Regions from separate parts of the Rhizobium sp. 57MFTsu3.2 genome, predicted to be linked through region 1. Evidence: predicted binding sites of a transcription regulator. Region 1 holds the regulator's gene; each other region holds the start of a gene.

Region 1 (6,485 bases):
GAGCTGATGCTGTGAACTTGCAAGTGAAGAGCAGATGGTGCGATCGATCGATCCAAGACGCGTGACACTCCGTTAATTCCACTGGCCTTTTAAGGTCGTTACCGTGTTAGGAACGCGCGTTGCGGAAACCATCTTGGCCAGTGGTCATGTGCGACCACACACAAAGGCCGCACATATGGAAGCAAGCGATCCGATCAAAAATATCTGCAGAAAACACTTGCAACAGGGAGCCGTCCACATATGGAATTGCGCAATGCCCGCGATGCGTTACGTCAGGCTGCGACGAGCGCTGAGGACCGATTTGTATGCCTGAAAGGCGCCTGGTGCACAGCCACGCACGATAGCGGCTACTTCGTGACGATCGTCGAAAATCCCGCTTACTTCGGCGCTGCCTGCGATACGGCCGATATCGTCGTGACACCCGCTCGCCTCCGCACGACGGGGTGCCGGTCGGGCGCACTTTTGTTCACCGGCGAAACCTTGCGTCGCTTTGGTGCCGCTGAGGTAAGGATCGACGATCAAGGTAGCCCCGTCGAAACGACGGCCTATATACGAGGCTCGACCGCCCTTGGATCCGCCATCGGGCGTATAATTGGCGAAGCGGCACCTTTGACGGCGAGCCGCTTGCCTTCAATGATAGCGGCGAATGAGGCCGACAAGCTTGCCCTGGACCTTGACACGGTCAGGCCCGAAAATGCGCGTCTCGTAAGCCGGGTTTGCCGCCTCAAGTGCGATGGAGGCGCCTTTCCGGCGGAAGCGCTTGAGCGTCGCTTCCTCATCATCGACAAGCGCAACAACGATGTCGCCGGCATTGGCGGTGCTGCCGTTGCGGATGATTACCGTGTCGCCATCAAAGATGCCGGCCTCGATCATCGAGTCGCCCTTGACCTCAAGCGCATAGTGCTCGCCTGGGCCAAGCATGTCCGCCGGAACCGTGATGTCATGGGTATTGTTCTGAATTGCCGAAATCGGTACGCCGGCAGCAATCCGTCCCATGACCGGTACAGAGGCAGGACCGCCGTTGTCAGCCTGCGGCGCTGGCTTCGGCGCCACAACTGGCTGTGGTTTGCCGAGGCTGCCTTCGATAACGCTCGGCGAAAAACCGCGGCGGGGCTGCAGGCTCGGGTTATATGCCTCGGGCAGTTTGATGACTTCCAGAGCGCGGGCTCGATTCGGCAGTCGGCGAATGAAGCCCCGTTCCTCCAGCGCGGTAATCAGGCGGTGGATGCCTGACTTCGACGCGAGGTCCAAGGCATCCTTCATTTCATCAAAAGAAGGGGGGACACCGGACTCCTTCATTCGCTCGTGAATGAAGAGAAGAAGCTCCTGTTGCTTGCGCGTCAGCATCGAAGTTGAACCCCAGAGTCGTGAAACAAAGCCAGAACAGACACTATATGTTCCATATGTGTTCCGCAAGTACCTAAATTTTCGTAAAACTTGCCTGCAACTTGCTGAGTTTTTGCGTCTCATTTGACCGAAAGCGTAGAAGGGGGTTGCATTGTCCTGTTGCCCGGCGCACATCTTCGCAAATTCCGGAGAAGTTGCCATGAGCGAAGCACATCCGCTGGACCACATCGTGCTGCCGGTTCCAAATATCAGGCTCTCGCGCGAGCGTCTCGGAAAGCTGGGATTCACCGTCGCGCCCGACGCCCGGCACCCGTTTGGGACCGAGAATGCCTGCATATTCTTCGCCGACGAAACTTATCTGGAGCCTCTCGGGGTCGCCAATGCCGAACTGCATGAAGCTTCGGCGCAGAAAGGCAATGTCTTCACCGCGCGGGACCGTGCCTTTCGATTCCGATGTGGAGACGATGGGCTGTCTGCCGTGGTCTTTGCGACGGCAGATGCCGATCGCGACCATGCCCGGTTTCTGTCCGAAAAGATCAATGGCGGCGAGATGCTGCAGTTCGAGCGGCCGATGAAGATGCCCGATGGCTCGGAGGTGACGGCTGCATTTAAGCTCGCCTTTGCAGTTGACCTGCGCGCTCCAGATTTCTTTTTCTTCACATGCCAACGTGTCAACCCGCTGCCAGCCGACCGGAAAGCCCTGCAAGTGCATGCAAATGGGGTGGTTGGGATCGCAGAGATCGTGCTTGGGGCACCCGACCCCAAGGCGTTTGGACCATTCCTGCGCGCCGCCGCCCACAGCTTGGGAACGACCAATGAGGCCTTCGGTGTGAGTGTGACAACTCCGAATGCCAGAGTGAGTGTTCTCTCCCCGGATGGACTGGACGCCTACTTCGACATCCCTGCGCCTTCCGACGATCGCGGTCTGCGTGGTGTTGCCATCGTTTTCAAAGTAGGCGATCTCGCCGTGACAGAAGCGCAATTGGCTGCTAACGGGATGACCTATACGCGCAAGAACAATCGAATTCTGGTGAAGGCCGCGCCCGGACAGGGCGCTCTCTTCGCCTTCGAGGAGAAACGATGAGCCAGACAAATTCCGAAGTCGTGGTCGGCGAAGGCGCCGGCCGCGTCACCTTTTCGAATTCCGGCAAGCTGTCGCTGATTGCCGGGCCTTGTCAGATGGAGAGCCGTGAGCATGCCTTCATGGTCGCCGGTGTGCTGAAGGAACTCTGCGACAAGCTTGGTCTCGGCCTCGTCTACAAGTCCTCCTTTGACAAGGCGAACCGGACGTCGCTGTCAGCGCAGCGCGGTATCGGCCTCGAAACGGCGCTTGAAGTGTTCGCCGATCTCAAGAGGGAATACGGCTTTCCTGTCCTGACCGACATTCATACCGAAGAGCAGTGTGCCGAGGTGTCCACCGTCGTCGACATCCTGCAGATCCCAGCTTTCCTCAGCCGTCAGACCGACCTGCTCGTTGCCGCCGCCAAGACCGGCCGCGTCATCAACGTCAAGAAGGGGCAGTTCCTCGCGCCCTGGGACATGAAGAACGTCCTCAACAAGCTGAATTCGAGCGGAAATCCGAACATCTTGCTTTGCGAACGCGGTGCTTCCTTCGGCTACAATACGCTGGTCTCCGACATGCGATCGCTGCCTATCATGGCGGCGATGGGCGCCCCCGTGGTCTTCGACGCCACGCATTCGGTCCAGCAGCCGGGCGGGCAGGGCGGTTCGAGCGGAGGGCAGCGCGAGTTCGTGGAGACGCTCGCGCGTGCGGCGGTCGCCGTCGGCGTCGCTGGCGTATTCGTGGAAACCCACGAAGATCCTGACAATGCGCCTTCGGATGGTCCCAACATGGTCTATCTGCGGGATATGCCGCGGCTTCTCGAAAAGCTGCTGGCCTTCGATGCGATTGCCAAGGCGGGATAAATGGATGGACGTGCACGCCGTCAACCGGCGAGCGCCAACCTCGTCTTTGTGGGATATGCCGATCCTGCCGTCCTCTCCGTGCCTTCGAGAGCGAAGCGGGAGAGCAGGTGATTGAGGTGTAGCGCCTCGTTGCCAAGCTCGCGGCAGGCTGCGCTGGTTTCCTCCGCCATCGCGGCGTTTTGTTGGGTGACGCTGTCCATGGTGTTGACGGCGGCATTGACCTCGACGAGCGCGGTCGTCTGTTCCGAGGAAGAGCGCACGATCGCCTCGATCAGCGTCGTCACCTTCAGCACCTGCTGATCGATACTGTTCAAGGCTTCGCCGGTGCGGTTCACCAAGGCAACGCCGGTTGACACCTGACTGGACGAAGTCTCGACCAACTGCTTGATTTCCTTCGCCAGCTTGGCAGAGCGGCCGGCGAGGTCGCGCACTTCTTGCGCCACGACGGCAAAACCCTTTCCGGCCTCGCCGGCACGAGCGGCCTCAACACCAGCATTGAGCGCGAGCAAGTTGGTCTGGAAGGCGATCTCGTCGATGACGTTGATGATTTCGCCGATCTGCACGGATGATGCTTCGATCTTCTCCATCGCAGCTACGGCCTCGTGCACGACAGTTGCCGAATAGCTGGCGCTTTCCTTCGTCACCGTCATCATCGCGTTTGCTTCATGGGCGCGTTTCGACGAGTTTTTGACCGTAACCGTGATCTGATCTAGCGCCGAGGCTGCCTGCTCCAGCGATGCGGCCTGATGTTCCGTTCGCCGGGCCAGATCATCCGTGCTTGTTGCGATTTCGCTAGTGCCAGTCCTGACCGTAGTGGTTGCCGTCGCGATATCCCTCATTGTGCCGGAAAGCGTGCGGACGCTCGAATTGAACTGCTCGCGTAGCCTCTCGTAGTCCGGCGCGAACGCTTCGTTGAGCTGGACGGTGAGGTCGCCGCGGGAAAGACGGTCCAGGCCGCGGCTTAGGCTCACGATGATGCGTTCGCGGCCGGCATCCTCATCAGCCTTGGAGGCGGCCAGCGCCGCATCGCGCTGGGCTTGGGCCTGGCGCTCCGCATCCTGGTGTTCGCGGATTTTGTTCCGTTCTTGCGCCGATTCGCGAAACACGGTGACGGCGCGTGCCATTTCGCCAATTTCATCGACACGGTGGCTGAAGGGGACTTCCTTGGAATAGTCGCCGCCCGCTAGGATCGCCATGTAGTCGCGCATCGCCGAAAGTGGCACGATGGCGCGCCGGCGGAAGGCGTAGAGGCCGCCAAGAAGCAGGCAAAGCGAGACCGCCGCAGATGCAACCGTGATCGCCGAGAGAATGCTTGTCTGTTCGGCCGCGTCTTTTTCAGCCTTTGCCAGGAAGGCGTTCGCCATATCAACGAGCTCGTTGACCGCCGTTTCGTGGATATGAAAATTGGTCGCAAGCTTCTCGAAGGCTGTCGGGATGACCGCAGAGTCGTGGTTAAGGATGGCGGGCGCGAGTTCGTCCTGCATCACCTTCCAGAACGCATCGCCTTTGATGAGGACGTCGTTCAGAAGTTTTTCCTTGAGGTCTGCGCTGAGCGCGGTTGCCTGCCAATACTTGCGGCGATCCTCATAGGCGGGCTTCAGGACATTTTGAATGCGGTCGATGTTCTTTCCGGCGACCTCCGGGCGCTGCACCGCCTCGAGTGCAAGCATGTAGGATTCAACGACATAGAGGGGCGGCGGCAGAATATCGGCAACGAGATCCTTGCCGTAGACGATTTGCCGGTACATCTCGCCGTTCACGCGTAGCTTATTGAAGGCGTAGTTTTGTATGCCGATCGAAGCAATGAGCCCGGCGGCGACGACCACCGCGAAGATGGCAAGGCTTCGTGCAATATTGAGTTTCATCCTATGCCCCGTAAATAGTAAATAGTGAACGACGTCGTTTCTGAAACCATTGGAAATTTTCGAGCAGCAGCTATGGATCGTGACAGGCGGCTTGGCCGCATAAGGAAGCGCATCATGCAATAACGCCTGCCGAAGAAGGTGTTATTTCCTTTCGGCCGTTAACAAATATGATTGGTTACTGGTCGATAAATTTACAACCAGCTTGAAAGTCAAAATTTATATTTCCAAAACGTCAGGTTTTGAAAGTTGATAAGCGTTGTCTCCAACCAACGGCCGGGCGTGGCTTCAAAGGCCTGACATATTCACCCGTTAGGGCCGTGGCATGCCATCTGTCGTCAGTGTGGCATTGTAATTTGTGTGCCTTCGATTAAACAGGCTTCCAACGTTATCACCCACCGAGCAGGAAGAACCGATGACTGCAATTACCGACATTATCGCCCGCGAGATTCTCGACAGCCGTGGCAATCCGACCGTCGAAGTCGATGTCTATCTCGAAGACGGCAGCATGGGCCGTGCGGCGGTGCCGTCGGGCGCTTCCACCGGTGCTCACGAAGCTGTTGAAGTTCGCGATGGTGGCAATCGCTATCTCGGCAAGGGTGTTGAAAAGGCTGTCGAAGCCGCCAACACCGAAATCTTTGACGCGATCGGCGGCATTGATGCCGAAAACCAGATCCAGATCGACAACATCATGATCGAACTGGACGGCACGCCGAACAAGTCGCGCCTCGGCGCCAACGCCATCCTCGGCGTATCGCTCGCGGTTGCCAAGGCTGCTGCCCAGGCTGCCGGCCTGCCGCTCTACCGTTATGTCGGTGGCGCCAGCGCCCACCTGCTGCCGGTCCCGATGATGAACATCATCAACGGTGGCGCGCATGCCGACAACCCGATCGACTTCCAGGAGTTCATGATCCTGCCGGTCGGTGCCGATTCCATCCGCGAAGCCGTTCGCATGGGCTCGGAAGTATTCCACGTCCTCAAGAAGGAGCTGTCGGCTCAGGGCCACAACACCAACGTCGGCGATGAGGGTGGTTTCGCGCCGGGCCTGAAGAGCGCCCCTGAAGCCCTCGACTTCATCATGAAGTCGATCGAGAAAGCCGGCTACAAGCCGGGCGAAGACATCTACCTCGGCCTCGACTGCGCTGCGACCGAATTCTTCAAGGACGGCAAGTACGTTCTCGAAGGCGAAGGCCGCACGCTGGAATCGGGTGCCATGGCTGAATACCTTGCCCAGCTCGCCGCCCAGTATCCGATCATCTCCATCGAAGACGGTATGGCTGAAGACGATTGGGACGGCTGGAAGGCACTGACGGATCTGGCCGGCAAGAAGGTCCAGCTGGTCGGTGACGA
Region 2 (6,485 bases), on a different contig from region 1:
GGCTTTCGCTTCCTCGACATGTCGGATCGCGGCGTCAACCGCTCGTTCTGGGCGATCTTCTGGTGCCTGCCGCCAATGGGCATCTCGTGGCTATGGTGGCGCCAGGCCTTCCTGCAAACGATGCCGCCGCATACCGACGTCGGCGCACTCTTCTATTTCAGACTCGGGCTCGTCGAGGCCGCCAATTGGTTCGTGCCGCTGGTCTTTGCAGGCTTGCTGCTGCTGGCCTTCAAGAAGGGCGAGCGTTTTGGGCCTGTTATCGTCAGCGTCAATTGGCTCGGCGTGCCGCTGTCCTACGTCAATGGGATGTTGCTCGCGCTCGTCTTCTTCCTGCCACAGCTGGTTGGCCTCGTCTCGGTGCTGCTGCTGGCCTTCATGCTTGCGCAGGTCTTTGCGATTGCACGCATCCTGAGGATGATCTTTTACGGCCAAGGCCTGATGGTTGGGGTACTCACGCTGGTGCTGCTCGTGCCATCACTGATGCTGTCGGAATACCTGCAGCGCTTTCTCGGCATTTATCCCGTCTGATCAGCGAAAAAATCAGAAGTCCTCGCCGTCGTCGCCTTCCACCGGCGGGCGCCGGTCGACGATGACGTCGGGATAGTCCACCTGCATGAAATAGAGTCCATCCGGCGGCGCGACCGGGCCACAGGCCTTGCGGTCTCGCGCATCCAACGCGGCGCGGACGTCGGCCGGCGTCCATTTGCCCTCCCCCGCGAGCTTGAGTGTTCCCGCGAAAGAACGGATCTGGTTGTGCAGGAAGCTTTGGGCCGTAGCACGAATCTCGATCAGTTCGCCGTTTCTCGTCACGTCCAGCCGATCAAGTGTTCGAATCGGACTGTTGGCCTGGCAATGTGCGGAGCGGAAGGTGGAGAAATCGTGCTTGCCGACGAGCGTCTGCGCCGCCGCATGCATGACCTCATGGTCAAGCGCTTTTGGGACCCACCATGCCTTCCCGGCCCCCAGCGCCAACGGCGCCCGGCGGCTGATGATGCGATAAAGATAATGGCGCCGCAGCGCCGAGAACCGTGCGTCGAAGAACTCGCTCGCCGCTTCCACGCTGACGATCGCGACCCGCTCCCCGGCCATCTTGAGGTGGGCGTTCAGCGCATTCTGCAATTTGAAGGCCGACCACTCCCTGGCGAGATCGGCATGGATGACCTGGCCCATTGCATGAACGCCGGAATCGGTGCGCCCCGCGCCGCGGATCGACACCGTCTCACCGCTTGCCGACAGAATCGCCTTCTCGATCGCCCCTTGGACAGACGGTCCGTTCTCCTGCCGCTGCCAGCCAACGTAAGGACCACCGTCATATTCAACGATCATGCGGTAACGATGCATCAGGGAAGCCTCGTGCCCGATGGAAGCGGTGTCCCGCGCAGGAAATCAGCGGCCGGCAACGGCTTGCCACCGGCTTTCTGCAGTCTGGTCAGGCGAACGGCGCCGGTTCCACAGGCAACGACCAGATCATCGGTCAGCAACTCGCCAGCGCTGCCGCGGCCTTGTGCGATTTCCGAGGCCAGCACCTTGACGCGCTCAGGCTTGCCGCCGATTGCCACTTCGAACCACGCGCCCGGAAACGGCGCCAGACCGCGAATGTGATTATGGATGTCAGCGGCGTCCCGCGAGAAGTCGATCCGCGTCTCGCCCTTGTCGATCTTGGCGGCGTAGAGCACACCGTCCGACGGCTGCGGCGTCAGGGGAAGATCGCCCATCTCGAGCTTGACCATTGCCTCAGCCATTGCCCTGGCCCCGACATGCATCAGCTTGTCGTGCAATTCCCCGGCCGTGGTGTCGGGGCCGATCTCGACTTCACCGGTGAGAGCCACCGGGCCGGTATCGAGCCCCTTGTCCATCTTCATCACCATCATGCCGGTCTTTTCGTCGCCGGCCATGATCGCCCGCTGAATCGGAGCAGCACCCCGCCACCGGGGCAGGAGTGAGGCATGACCATTGTAGCAGCCGTGGCGCGTGCCGGTCAGAATCGCCTCCGGCAATAGCAGTCCATAGGCAACCACAACAGCGACATCTGCATCATGCGCCCTGAAGCGCTCGCGCTCTTCCGGATCCTTGAAATTCACCGGCGTAAAGACGGGAATGCCGAGCAGCTCAGCCGCCTGGTGCACCGGCGACTTCTGCAGGTCCAACCCGCGCCGTCCGCCCGGCCGTGGCGGCTGCGTGTAGACGGCAAGAATCGTGTGACCCGCGTCGATCAGCGCTCGCAGGGTCGGGACGGAGAATTCGGGCGTGCCCATGAAGATGATGCGAAGCGACATTTCTATCCCGCCATGTTTCCGGTCAGACGTCTTCAAACGGGCTTGCGAGCTTCAGATCAAGCCCCTTCAGGCATCCGGCCCGCGAAATCGCCTGTCCAGCGAGGCTGCGTCAGCAAAGGTCCGGTTAGAGCGCCTTCGCCGACTTCGCCGCCTTTGTGAACTTCTTGATCACCATGTCCCGCTTCAGGCGAGAAATGTGGTCGATGAAGAGTACGCCGTTCAGGTGGTCAATCTCGTGCTGCAGGCAGGTCGCGAGCAGGCCGTCGGCTTGCACCGTCTGCTCCTTGCCATCACGGTCGAGATATTTGACGGTGACGGTCGCCGGGCGTTCGACTTCGGCATAATAGTCAGGGATCGAAAGGCATCCCTCCTCATATACCGAACGCTCGTCTGTCGATGCCACGACCTCCGGATTGACGAATACGAGGGGCTGCTTCTCTTCGCCCTCGCGGGAAACGTCGATGACCAGCATGCGGCGCGGCACGCCGATCTGGATGGCAGCAAGGCCGATACCGGGCGCGTCGTACATGGTTTCAAGCATGTCGTCGGCAAGTCGCTGAAGATCGGCGTCAACGCGCTCGATCGGCTTGGAAACCTGACGAAGCAGCGGATCGGGGAGAATGATGAGTGGCTTGATGGTCATGGCGTTCCCATAACGCATCTTTTTCCAGGATGGAATTATCCGGTGGGCTGGCGGAGCGCTTTTTTACGCCCCAGCCCGGAATTTCGCCGCATTCCCGTCATGCGGCGCGGCGTGTCGTGGTCATCGAACGTTGCTCGACGCCGGTACGGAAGCGCTGCAGCAGTGCAACCAGATTGTCGACTTCGCCGCGCAGGCGCCGCGTCTCGGCAGAGGTGTTCTCGACCATTCCCGAGTTCTGCTGCGTGATCGTGTCCATGTTGCGGATGGCGACACTGACCTCGTTGACCCCGGTTGCCTGATCGCGCGCGGCAGCGGCGATATCGGCAACGAAGCTGTTGATGATATCGATGCGGTTGATCATGTCGTTCAGCGCCTCGCCGGTGCTGCTGACGATGTCCACTCCTTCGTTCACCTGGACCGAGCTTTCCGAAATCAGGTTCTTGATCTCCTTGGCGGCGTCGGCGGTGCGCTGCGCCAGTTGGCGGACCTCTTGCGCCACGACGGCAAAGCCCTTGCCCGCTTCGCCGGCACGCGCAGCCTCCACGCCGGCGTTCAACACCAGCAGGTTCGTCTGGAAAGCAATCTCGTCGATGACGCCGATGATCTTGGCGATCTCGGTCGAGGATTTTTCGATGCCGGCCATCGCGGAAACGGCGCTGGTGACGAGTTCGCCGGAGTTCTTGGCCTTCTGCTGCGTCTCACGGACCGCACCGGATGCCTTTTCGGCGTTTGCGGCAGTCTGTCCGACACTGACCGAAAGCTGTTGCAGCGCCGCCGAGCTTTCCTCGACGCCAGCTGCCTGCTGGGCCGTCCGCAAAGCAAGGTCATCGGAGGCCTTGGCGATCACGTCCGTACCCCTCAGGATCTCGCCCGAGGTTGCCCGCACCGAGCCAAAGGACGCGCGAAGAGCGGCGACGGCGCGGTTATAGTCGTCGGCCATGGCTTTGAAATTACCGGGGAGATCTGGCGGCAGCGTGGCCTCGAGATCGCCGTTCGACAGCGCCTCCAGACCGCGGCGAAGATGATCGAGCGCAACGGCCTGATCCTGCTCGGCCTTTACGCGCTCTTCTTCCAGCTTGCGTCGCTTCTCTTCGAGCGCTTCCAGATAGACCGAGATCGAATAGTCCATATCGAGCATCGCGGCCTTGATGACCGCTGAAAGCTTCTCGGCCAGCACCTTGCCCTGCTGCCTGGCGAACATGGAGGGCCACTGCTTGGCCATCAGGCCCTTCACGAGTTCGCTCATCAGCAGCGCGTAGCCACCGATATACCAGCGAGGCTCGAGGCCAATACGGGCATGGGTCTTGCCCACCGTGACCACGCCTTTGACGTAGGTTTCGTCGAAGTTGCCGCCAGCCAGATTGGCCCAGTGGTCTTCCTGGCGCTTCTTGGCATGTCCCATATGCGCTTTATCGGCAAAGAAGCTTGCGACCTCAGACGTCATTGCCAGCTTCGCGTAAAACTTGTCGAGAGCGCCGCCGAGCAACTCCGAGATTGCCGGGCGCATCTCACGCAGCGCCGTGCGGGCTCCGTCGTCCAGCTCGATGAAATCGAGGCGTTGCTTGAGCGTGCTGTCGGACTGCTGGCTGGTCATGATCTCTCTGCTTTGTAATTGATGCAAAAGGGAATTTGACCTGACCTTTTACGCAATATGGTTGAGCAAAGGTTAAATGAACTTGAGATTTGTCAACTGTCGTTTGTTCCCTCTACGAGCCAATCCTTTGGGAAGGCTTGCGAGTTGTTCACGTTTTGATCTAGCCATCCCACACGAGTTTGTTATGGTGGCGAAATGAACACCAGCTCTGAGTCGTTTCTCCTCGCCCTTTCCCGTATCAGTCCTGCCACGCTGGCGCTCGTCGGAGGCGCGATCGCGGCTCTGGTCTTGTTGCTGATCCTCCTTCTCGTCCGCAGCGGGCAGGTGCGGCGCGAGCAGGCCGAGGTAGCGAGCCTCCGTGCCGCCGAGACGGATGCTCGAATGGCCGAACTTCTGAAAATCCAGGCGGAAATGCACGGGCGCATGTCGACAATGGCCGAAGTGTTCGGCTCGAGGCAGTCCGAGCTCAACCAGGCGATCAACCAGCGTCTCGATGGTATGTCGCAGCGCGTCAGTTCGACGATCAGCGAGCAGACCAAATCGACGCACGAGAACCTGCAGCGGCTGCAGGAGCGTCTCGCCGTCATCGATGCCGCCCAGAACAACATCCAGACACTGGCGAAAGATGTCGTCGGTTTGCAGGCGATCCTCTCCAACAAGCAGACACGCGGCGCTTTCGGCCAATCGCGCATGGAGACGATTGTCGCCGACGGCCTTCCGATGGGGGCCTATGCCTTCCAACAGACGCTTTCCAATGGCTCGCGCCCGGACTGCACCATTCGCATGCCCAACGGCGCACCACCGCTGGTGGTCGACGCGAAGTTCCCGCTTGAAGCCTGGAACGCGATCCGGGACGCCGGCGGACCTGACGGAGCCAAGGTCGCCTCGCAGCAGTTCCGCCGCGACATGGAAACGCACATCCGCGATATCTCCGAGAAATATCTGATCCAGGGCGAGACGCAGGACACGGCCTTCATGTTCGTGCCGTCGGAATCGATCTTCGCGGAGATCCACGAGAATTTCGAAGCGATCGTGCAGAAGGCGCACCGGTCGCGCATCGTCATCGTGTCGCCTTCGCTGCTGATGCTCTCCATCCAGGTTATTCAGGCAGTCCTGAAAGATCAGCGGATGCGGGCCCAGGCACACGTCATCCAGGGCGAAGTCGCGAACCTGATGGACGATCTCGGCCGTCTCGACGAGCGTGTTCGCAAGCTGCAGAGCCATTTTTCCATGACGCAAAGAGATGTCGACCAGATCCTCACCTCCACCGATAAGCTCACCAAGCGCGGCGCGAAAATCGAAGCTCTGGAGTTCGAGGGCGGCGACAACAGCAAGGCCGCGGCGCGGGACGGTGATGGCGCGCCAAAATCCGTCGACAGCCGCAGCGGGCTTCTGAAGCTCAGAGTGGTTGACGACGAGTAAGCCCTTCAGGCAGTGTCGCGCTCAAGAAAAGCATTGGACGGGACACTCATGATCACAGTCTTCGGCTCCATCAACATGGACCTCATCGCCACCACCGCGCGCTTGCCGAAGCCCGGCGAAACGGTTGCCGGCAACGGCTTCTCAACGGCAGCAGGCGGCAAGGGCGCCAATCAGGCACTTGCGGCGCGACGCGCCGGCCGAACCGTTCACATGGCGGGAGCCGTCGGACGCGACGCCTTTGCGGAGCCGGCGGTTGCTCTCTTGAAGGACGCCGGCACTGGACTTGAAACCGTCAAGCAGGTCGACGAGCCGACCGGAACCGCACTGATCCTCGTCGGCGGTGACGGCGAGAACATGATTGCCGTTGTGCCTGGCGCAAACGGCACGATGACGCCGGCCGATGCCGACGTCGCGATCGACGCGATGAAGGAGGGCGACATCCTGATGCTGCAGCTCGAGGTGCCCGTTCCGGCCGTCGAGCGGGCGCTGGCCGCGGCGCGCGCCAAGAGCGTCACGTCCATCCTCAACCTGGCCCCACTGATCGAAGACG
Region 3 (6,485 bases), on a different contig from region 1:
TGATGATCTGCGCGACCTGTTCGCGGCCGTACTTGCGCTGCACATAACGGATCACCTCTTCGCGGCGGTCCTGGCAGAAGTCGATATCGAAGTCGGGCATCGAGACGCGTTCCGGGTTGAGGAAGCGTTCGAAGAGCAGCGAGAAGCGCAAGGGATCAACGTCAGTGATCGTCAGCGCGTAGGCAACGAGAGAGCCTGCACCGGAGCCGCGGCCCGGGCCGACGGGGATGTCATGCTGTTTTGCCCATTTGATAAAGTCCGAAACGATGAGGAAGTAACCCGGGAATTTCATGCGCTCGATGACGCTCAGCTCGAATTCCAGGCGCTCGCGGTAATCCTTCTCCTCATAGCCGGGCGACATGCCGAGAGTGGCAAGGCGCTTATCCAGCCCCTCCTCCGCCTGCCGGCGCAGTTCGAGTGCCTCTTCGCGTTCCGCCTCCTCGGGATCGGCGGTGGCGCCGGTGAAACGCGGCAGGATCGGCTTGCGCGTCTTCAGGATGAACGAGCAGCGCCGCGCGATCTCGATGGTGTTTTCCAGCGCCTCCGGCAGATCCGCAAACAGCTTCGCCATTTCGGCGCGGCTTTTCAGGTAGTGATCAGGCGTCAGGCGAAACCGGGTATCATCCGAAACGATGGCGTTGTGGGCGACGGCCATCAGGGCGTCATGCGCATCATAGTCGTCACGGGTCGGGAAAAAGGCTTCGTTGGTGGCGACCAACGGCAGGTCGTGCTCATAGGCAAGGCCGACGAGCTTCTGCTCATGACGCTTGTCGTAAGTGCCGTGCCGCTGCAACTCAACATAGAGCCGGTTACCGAAATGGCGCTTCAGCAGCAGGAGGCGTGCTTCCGCCTGGGCGGCATGCCCATCCTTCAGCGCCACGTCGACCGGCCCCGTCAGGGCGCCGGTCAAAGCGATCAGGCCGTCGGTGCCGATCTCGTCGAGCCAGGAGGCACGAATGTGGATCGATTGACCGTTGCCCTCGCCGCCGAGATAGGCGCGGCTGACAAGGTCCACCAGCCGCTCGTAGCCGGCGTCGGTGGCCGCAAGGAGCACCAGCGACGGCAGCTTGGCGAGCGCCTGCTGGCCGCCGCGCCGTTCCGTCTCCAGTCCATCCTCCATGTCGATCGAGACCTGGCAGCCGATGATCGGCTGAAGGCCCTCGTCCATCGCCTTCTGTGAGAATTCGAGGGCGACGAACAGGTTGTTGGTGTCGGTGATCGCTATGGCCGGCTGGCTGTCGCCCGACGCCTTGTAGAGGATCTTCTTAAGCGGCAGCGCACCTTCAAGGAGCGAATAGGCCGAGTGGACCCGAAGGTGAACGAAGCCCGGCGTACCACCGATGAAACCGCCTTCCGCGTCTTTCTCCGCACCCGCCATGACATGCCTTCCGATCACCTGAATCAATCAGGTCTATTCTCAGCATTGAGGGGTTGATGTCCAGACAAGGGCTGCGCTCGGACCGCATGGCAGCCATGCGGTCCCCGGAATTCTTACATTGCCATGCAGATAAGCGAGAAGCTGGCAACGAACATTGCGATGGAGGTGAATGCTGCGATATCACGGATCAAGTCAGTCATTTGGCTCTCCTGTTCTCTTATGTTTTCAATTTGTTCCGCTATTGTTCTATTGTCAACAGGATTCTTTTCCGTTTTGCTGACCGCATGGCGATGGGAGAAAAGCATGTTTAAGTTTGTATTAATTGCTGGATTGGCTCTATCGGCGGCGTTTACCGCTCGAGCCGAGCAAATCGATCCCACGCGGATCGTCGACGCGGCGACGGGGGATTGGGATGGCGATGGGCGTGCGGACCTCGCGCTGCTGGTTGCTCCCGAGGAGGGCGCCAACTATGATCAAATCGGCATCTACCTCTATCTTCGTGACAGCGACCACGAACTTCTGCGGCTTTCGCTGGCCGCACCAAACAAGATCTGGGGCAGCACCAATGCGGACGGCGTCTTCGGACAGGAACCGTCGTTGAAGGCCGTCGGCAAATCCTCCATCGCCGTACACTCACAGAACAGCGCGATCGGGCGCGATCGCTGGGACCAGACGCTGACGGTGGCCTATCGGAACAAGCAGTTCGTCGTTGCCGGCTATACCTACAACCACTACGACACGCTCGACCCCAATGCGGCCGGCTCCTGCGACTACAATGCACTGACCGGCAAGCTGCAGAAGGATGGCAAGGATGTCAAAGCCGAGCCACGTGTCCTCCCGATCGCTGAGTGGAACGACGACACTGGACAAACGATCTGCGGACCGTGAGGCTTGTTCTTATTTTGTTCTTTACATTTAATAGCGTTGTTGAGACGCTGTCGAGCGGAGGGAACGCCATGGATATTGTCGCATTGAACAGTTTCATCGTCGAGGCGAAGGCGAATACCTATGTCGGTGGCGGAAGCCCTGTGCCCGCCTGCCGGACAGGATCGCGCGACATCGGATATCAGCGCGGCGCCTGGCGCTATCTCGACAGCTATTTCGGCGGCGCAGATTTCGCCGGGCAAGAAGTGGTCTGGCTGGAGAGCGAACCGGTCTGGGCGATGAACTACTTCGGACGCATCGTCGAGCATTCGCTGATCGGCGGAGAACGGGCGGGAACGGTGATCAAGGCTGCACTGTCAAAAATGTATGCCGAATATCGGCGCTTCCTCGGCGGCATGGAGTTCGAGCACGCCTTCGGTTACTATGCCGATCAAAGCATAGGGGACTGCAGCCATTTCAGCGGTCGCGAAGTGATCGTCGTGAACGAGCGCAGAGCCTACGAATTGGACTACCGTGGCGGTCTCATCCACCCCTAATCAGAAATCCACGACCTTGCCGTCGGCGATAGTCACGCGGCGGTCCATGCGCCCGGCGAGTTCGTGATTGTGGGTCGCGATCAGCGCCGCCAGGCCTGATTGACGCACCAGCGCTTCAAGCGCGTCAAAGACATAGCTTGCCGTTTCAGGATCAAGGTTGCCAGTCGGTTCGTCCGCCAGCAGCAGGCTTGGCGCATTCGCGACGGCACGCGCAATCGCCACACGCTGCTGCTCGCCACCGGAAAGCTCTCCGGGGCGATGCGCGCCGCGATGGCCTATGCGCATATAATCGAGCAGCTGGCCGGCTCGCTCCTTCGCTTCCTTACGCGGCAGCCCTGCGATCATCTGCGGCATCATGATATTCTCGATCGCAGAAAATTCCGGCAGCAGGTGGTGGAATTGATAGACGAAGCCGATTTCGCTGCGGCGAATCGCGGTGCGCTTATCGTCCGGCAAACCATCGCAGGCCTTTCCGTTGATGATCACCTCGCCGCCATCGGGGTGCTCAAGCAGGCCGGCAATATGTAGAAGCGTCGACTTGCCTGTGCCTGACGGCGCGACGAGGGCGACGATTTCGCCGCTGTTCAGCGTGAAGTCCGCACCCTTGAGGATCGAGAGCAGCGTCTCGCCCTGACCATAGTGGCGCTCGACACCGGAAAGCTTGAGAACGGTATTCCGCTTCATGAAGAGAGCATTCCTTATTCGTAGCGCAGGGCCTGCACGGGATCGAGCTTGGAGGCTCGCCATGCCGGGAAGATGGTGGCGAGGAAGGACAGGGTCAGCGCCATGATCACAACTGAAAGCGTCTCTCTCATACTCATTTCCGCAGGCAGCTGGCTGAGGAAGTAGAGTTGCGGGTCGAACAGCACCGTGCCGGAAACCCAAGAAAAGAACTCGCGGATTTTCTCGATATTGATACAGACAACGACACCAAGCAGGACACCGGCTATCGTTCCGACGACACCGATCGCCGCACCGGTCATGAAGAAGATGCGCATGATCGCGCCAGAGCTCGCGCCCATCGTGCGCAGGATCGCGATATCGCTGCCCTTGTCCTTCACCAGCATGATGAGGCCGGAAATGATGTTCAGCGCCGCAACGAGGACGATGAGCGTCAGGATCATGAACATCACGTTCCGTTCAACCTCGAGCGCCGAGAAGAAGGTCTGGTTGCGTTGGCGCCAGTCGGTAATCGCAATTTGCCGACCGGCTGCGGCCTCGACCTTCGGCCGCATATTGTCAATGTCGTCGGGATTGTCGACGAAAAGCTCGATGGATTGAACCAGGCCCTCGGCATTGAAATAGAGCTGCGCTTCCTCAAGCGGCATGTAGATGATCGTCGCGTCGTATTCCGACATGCCGATCTCGAAAATGCCGGAGACCTTGTAGGACTTCACCCGCGGATTGACGCCCATCGGTGTGACGTCACCTTCCGGTGATATCAGCGTAATGTTGTCGCCTGCCTGGAGGCCGAGTTGGGCAGCCATGCCCGAACCGATCAACACGCCCTGCCCGGCGGCAAAACCGACCAGATCACCGGACTTGATATTACCGGAGACGGTCTTCACCTTTTCCAGGTCTTCAGGTCGGATGCCGCGTACCAGCGCGCCCGTGCCCGCACCGCCCTGACCTGAGGCCAATGTCTGGCCCTCGACCAGCGGCAGCGCAAGCTTAATGCCCGGCACGCCGGCAAGCTTGTCGGTCAACGCCGGATAGTCCGTGAACGGAGTATCGACGGGCTGAACGATCATGTGACCGTTGATGCCCAGAATGCGGGAGATCAGCTCCGTACGGAAGCCGTTCATGACAGCCATGACGATGATCAGCGTCGCAACGCCGAGCATGATGCCGATGAAGGAGAAACCGGCGATCACCGAAATGAACGCCTCCTTGCGGCGGGCGCGCAGATAGCGCCACGCCACAAGCCGTTCGAAGGCGGAAAATGGCCGGCTGGCCGGCGCCGAGCCGGATTTAGAACCCTGCTGGCTCACCGCTACATCTGCCATCCTGCCTCCCGCCTTCTTAGCCCAAGAGCTTGTTGATCGCCGCGTCGATGGTCATCGTTTCGCGGGCGCCCGTTTTGCGGTCCTTCACTTCGACTTCGCCGCTCGCGACCGCACGCGGGCCGGCGATGATCTGCAGCGGAACACCGATCAGGTCGGCGGTCGCAAATTTCGTTCCGGCGCGATCGTCCGTATCATCGTAGAGGACGTCCTTGCCGGCATTCGAGAGCGCCGCATAGATCTTCTCGCAGGCTGCATCGCACGCCGCATCACCGGCCTTCATGTTGATCACGACCGCATCGAACGGCGCTACCGACGCCGGCCAGATGATTCCGTTCTCATCATGCGATGCTTCGATGATGGCGGGAACAAGGCGGGTCGGGCCAATCCCGTAGGAACCCATGTGGACCGTATGTTCCTTGCCATCAGGCCCTTGCACTTTCGCGCCCATCGGCTCGGAATACTTCGTGCCGAAGTAGAAGATATGACCCACTTCAATGCCGCGCGCAGAGAGACGCTCGCCTTCCGGAACGGCGTTGAACGCCGCTTCGTCGTGCATCTCCGATGTGGCGGCATAAAGCGACGTCCACTTGTCGAAAACAGCCTTCAGGCCCTCGACGCTGTCGAAGTCGGTGCCTTCAGCCGGGATATCGAAGTTCACGAAGTCCTTGTGGCAGAACACTTCGGATTCGCCGGTGTCGGCCAGGATGATGAATTCGTGGCTGAGATTGCCACCGATCGGACCAGTGTCTGCACGCATCGGGATCGCACGCAGGCCGAGGCGATCGAACGTCCGCAGATAGGCGGTGAACATCTTGTTGTAGGAATGCTCCGCACCTTCGCGAGTCAGATCGAAGGAATAGGCGTCCTTCATCATGAATTCACGCGAGCGCATGGTACCGAAGCGCGGGCGGATCTCGTCGCGGAACTTCAGCTGGATGTGATACAGGTTGAGCGGCAGGCTCTTGTAGGACTTCACGTAGGACCGGAAGATATCCGTGACCATTTCCTCGTTCGTCGGGCCGTACAGCATCGGGCGATCCTGGCGGTCCGTGATGCGCAGCATCTCCTTGCCATAGGCGTCGTAGCGACCGCTTTCCTGCCAGAGCTCGGCGGACTGCAGCGTCGGCATCGACAGTTCGATCGCGCCGGCGCGATTCTGCTCCTCGCGGATGATGTTGTTGACCTTGTCGAGAACGCGCTTGCCGAGGGGCAGCCAGGAATAGATGCCCTGCGACTGCTGCCGGATCATGCCGGCGCGCAGCATCAGCCGATGAGAGACGATTTCCGCCTCCTTGGGATTTTCCTTAAGGATGGGCATGAAATAGCGAGACAGGCGCATGGCGAATTCCAGAACTGTTGAGACACCGCATGTCGCGGAATCGAAGGCGGATCACAAATATTGGCAGCGTTCATAGCTGCTTCGCGAAAGGAAAGAAACCCGCCGCGGGCTGAAGCGGTCTGCCGTTAAAGCAAGTTCGCACCCGCAAAGCAGACAAAGTAAGAAAAAGGCGAAATTATAATGGTTTGTACGATATTCTTATGAACAGAAAAAATTTGCTGGAGTGTAGCAAAAATGCAAAAAAACCTGATGACAAAGCCCATTCTTTGAGCTAGCTTTAGCCCACAAAACAGGCAGGGAGCTAAATTCCTGCCGATTTCGCGGTCAAGTCTTGGGAGGAT

What was found. The regulator LexA, encoded in region 1, represses DNA repair genes until DNA is damaged. The targets are predictions, from matches to a motif close to TGTTCNNNNTGTGTTCNG.
Region 2: AF71_RS00545 (DNA recombination protein RmuC) is a predicted target of LexA. The motif match lies at 4,659-4,676, and genes of this name have one in related genera.
Region 3: dnaE (DNA polymerase III subunit alpha) is a predicted target of LexA. The motif match lies at 1,599-1,616, and genes of this name have one in related genera.

What each region holds. Positions count from the first base shown of each region.
Region 1 covers NZ_JDWI01000036.1:87-6,571, forward strand. Annotated here, with positions in the region: gene lexA (transcriptional repressor LexA) at 631-1,347, opposite strand; gene AF71_RS27160 (VOC family protein) at 1,547-2,431, shown strand; gene kdsA (3-deoxy-8-phosphooctulonate synthase) at 2,428-3,273, shown strand; gene AF71_RS27170 (HAMP domain-containing methyl-accepting chemotaxis protein) at 3,294-5,138, opposite strand; gene eno (phosphopyruvate hydratase) at 5,551-6,485, shown strand, end outside.
Region 2 covers NZ_JDWI01000001.1:106,203-112,687, forward strand. Annotated here, with positions in the region: gene AF71_RS00520 (hypothetical protein) at 1-528, shown strand, start outside; gene truA (tRNA pseudouridine(38-40) synthase TruA) at 541-1,341, opposite strand; gene fmt (methionyl-tRNA formyltransferase) at 1,341-2,276, opposite strand; gene def (peptide deformylase) at 2,401-2,919, opposite strand; gene AF71_RS00540 (globin-coupled sensor protein) at 3,017-4,513, opposite strand; gene AF71_RS00545 (DNA recombination protein RmuC) at 4,709-5,935, shown strand; gene AF71_RS00550 (ribokinase) at 5,984-6,485, shown strand, end outside.
Region 3 covers NZ_JDWI01000011.1:79,307-85,791, reverse strand. Annotated here, with positions in the region: gene dnaE (DNA polymerase III subunit alpha) at 1-1,378, opposite strand, end outside; gene AF71_RS14120 (hypothetical protein) at 1,682-2,266, shown strand; gene AF71_RS14115 (DUF5680 domain-containing protein) at 2,335-2,799, shown strand; gene AF71_RS14110 (ABC transporter ATP-binding protein) at 2,800-3,483, opposite strand; gene AF71_RS14105 (lipoprotein-releasing ABC transporter permease subunit) at 3,498-4,805, opposite strand; gene proS (proline--tRNA ligase) at 4,822-6,144, opposite strand.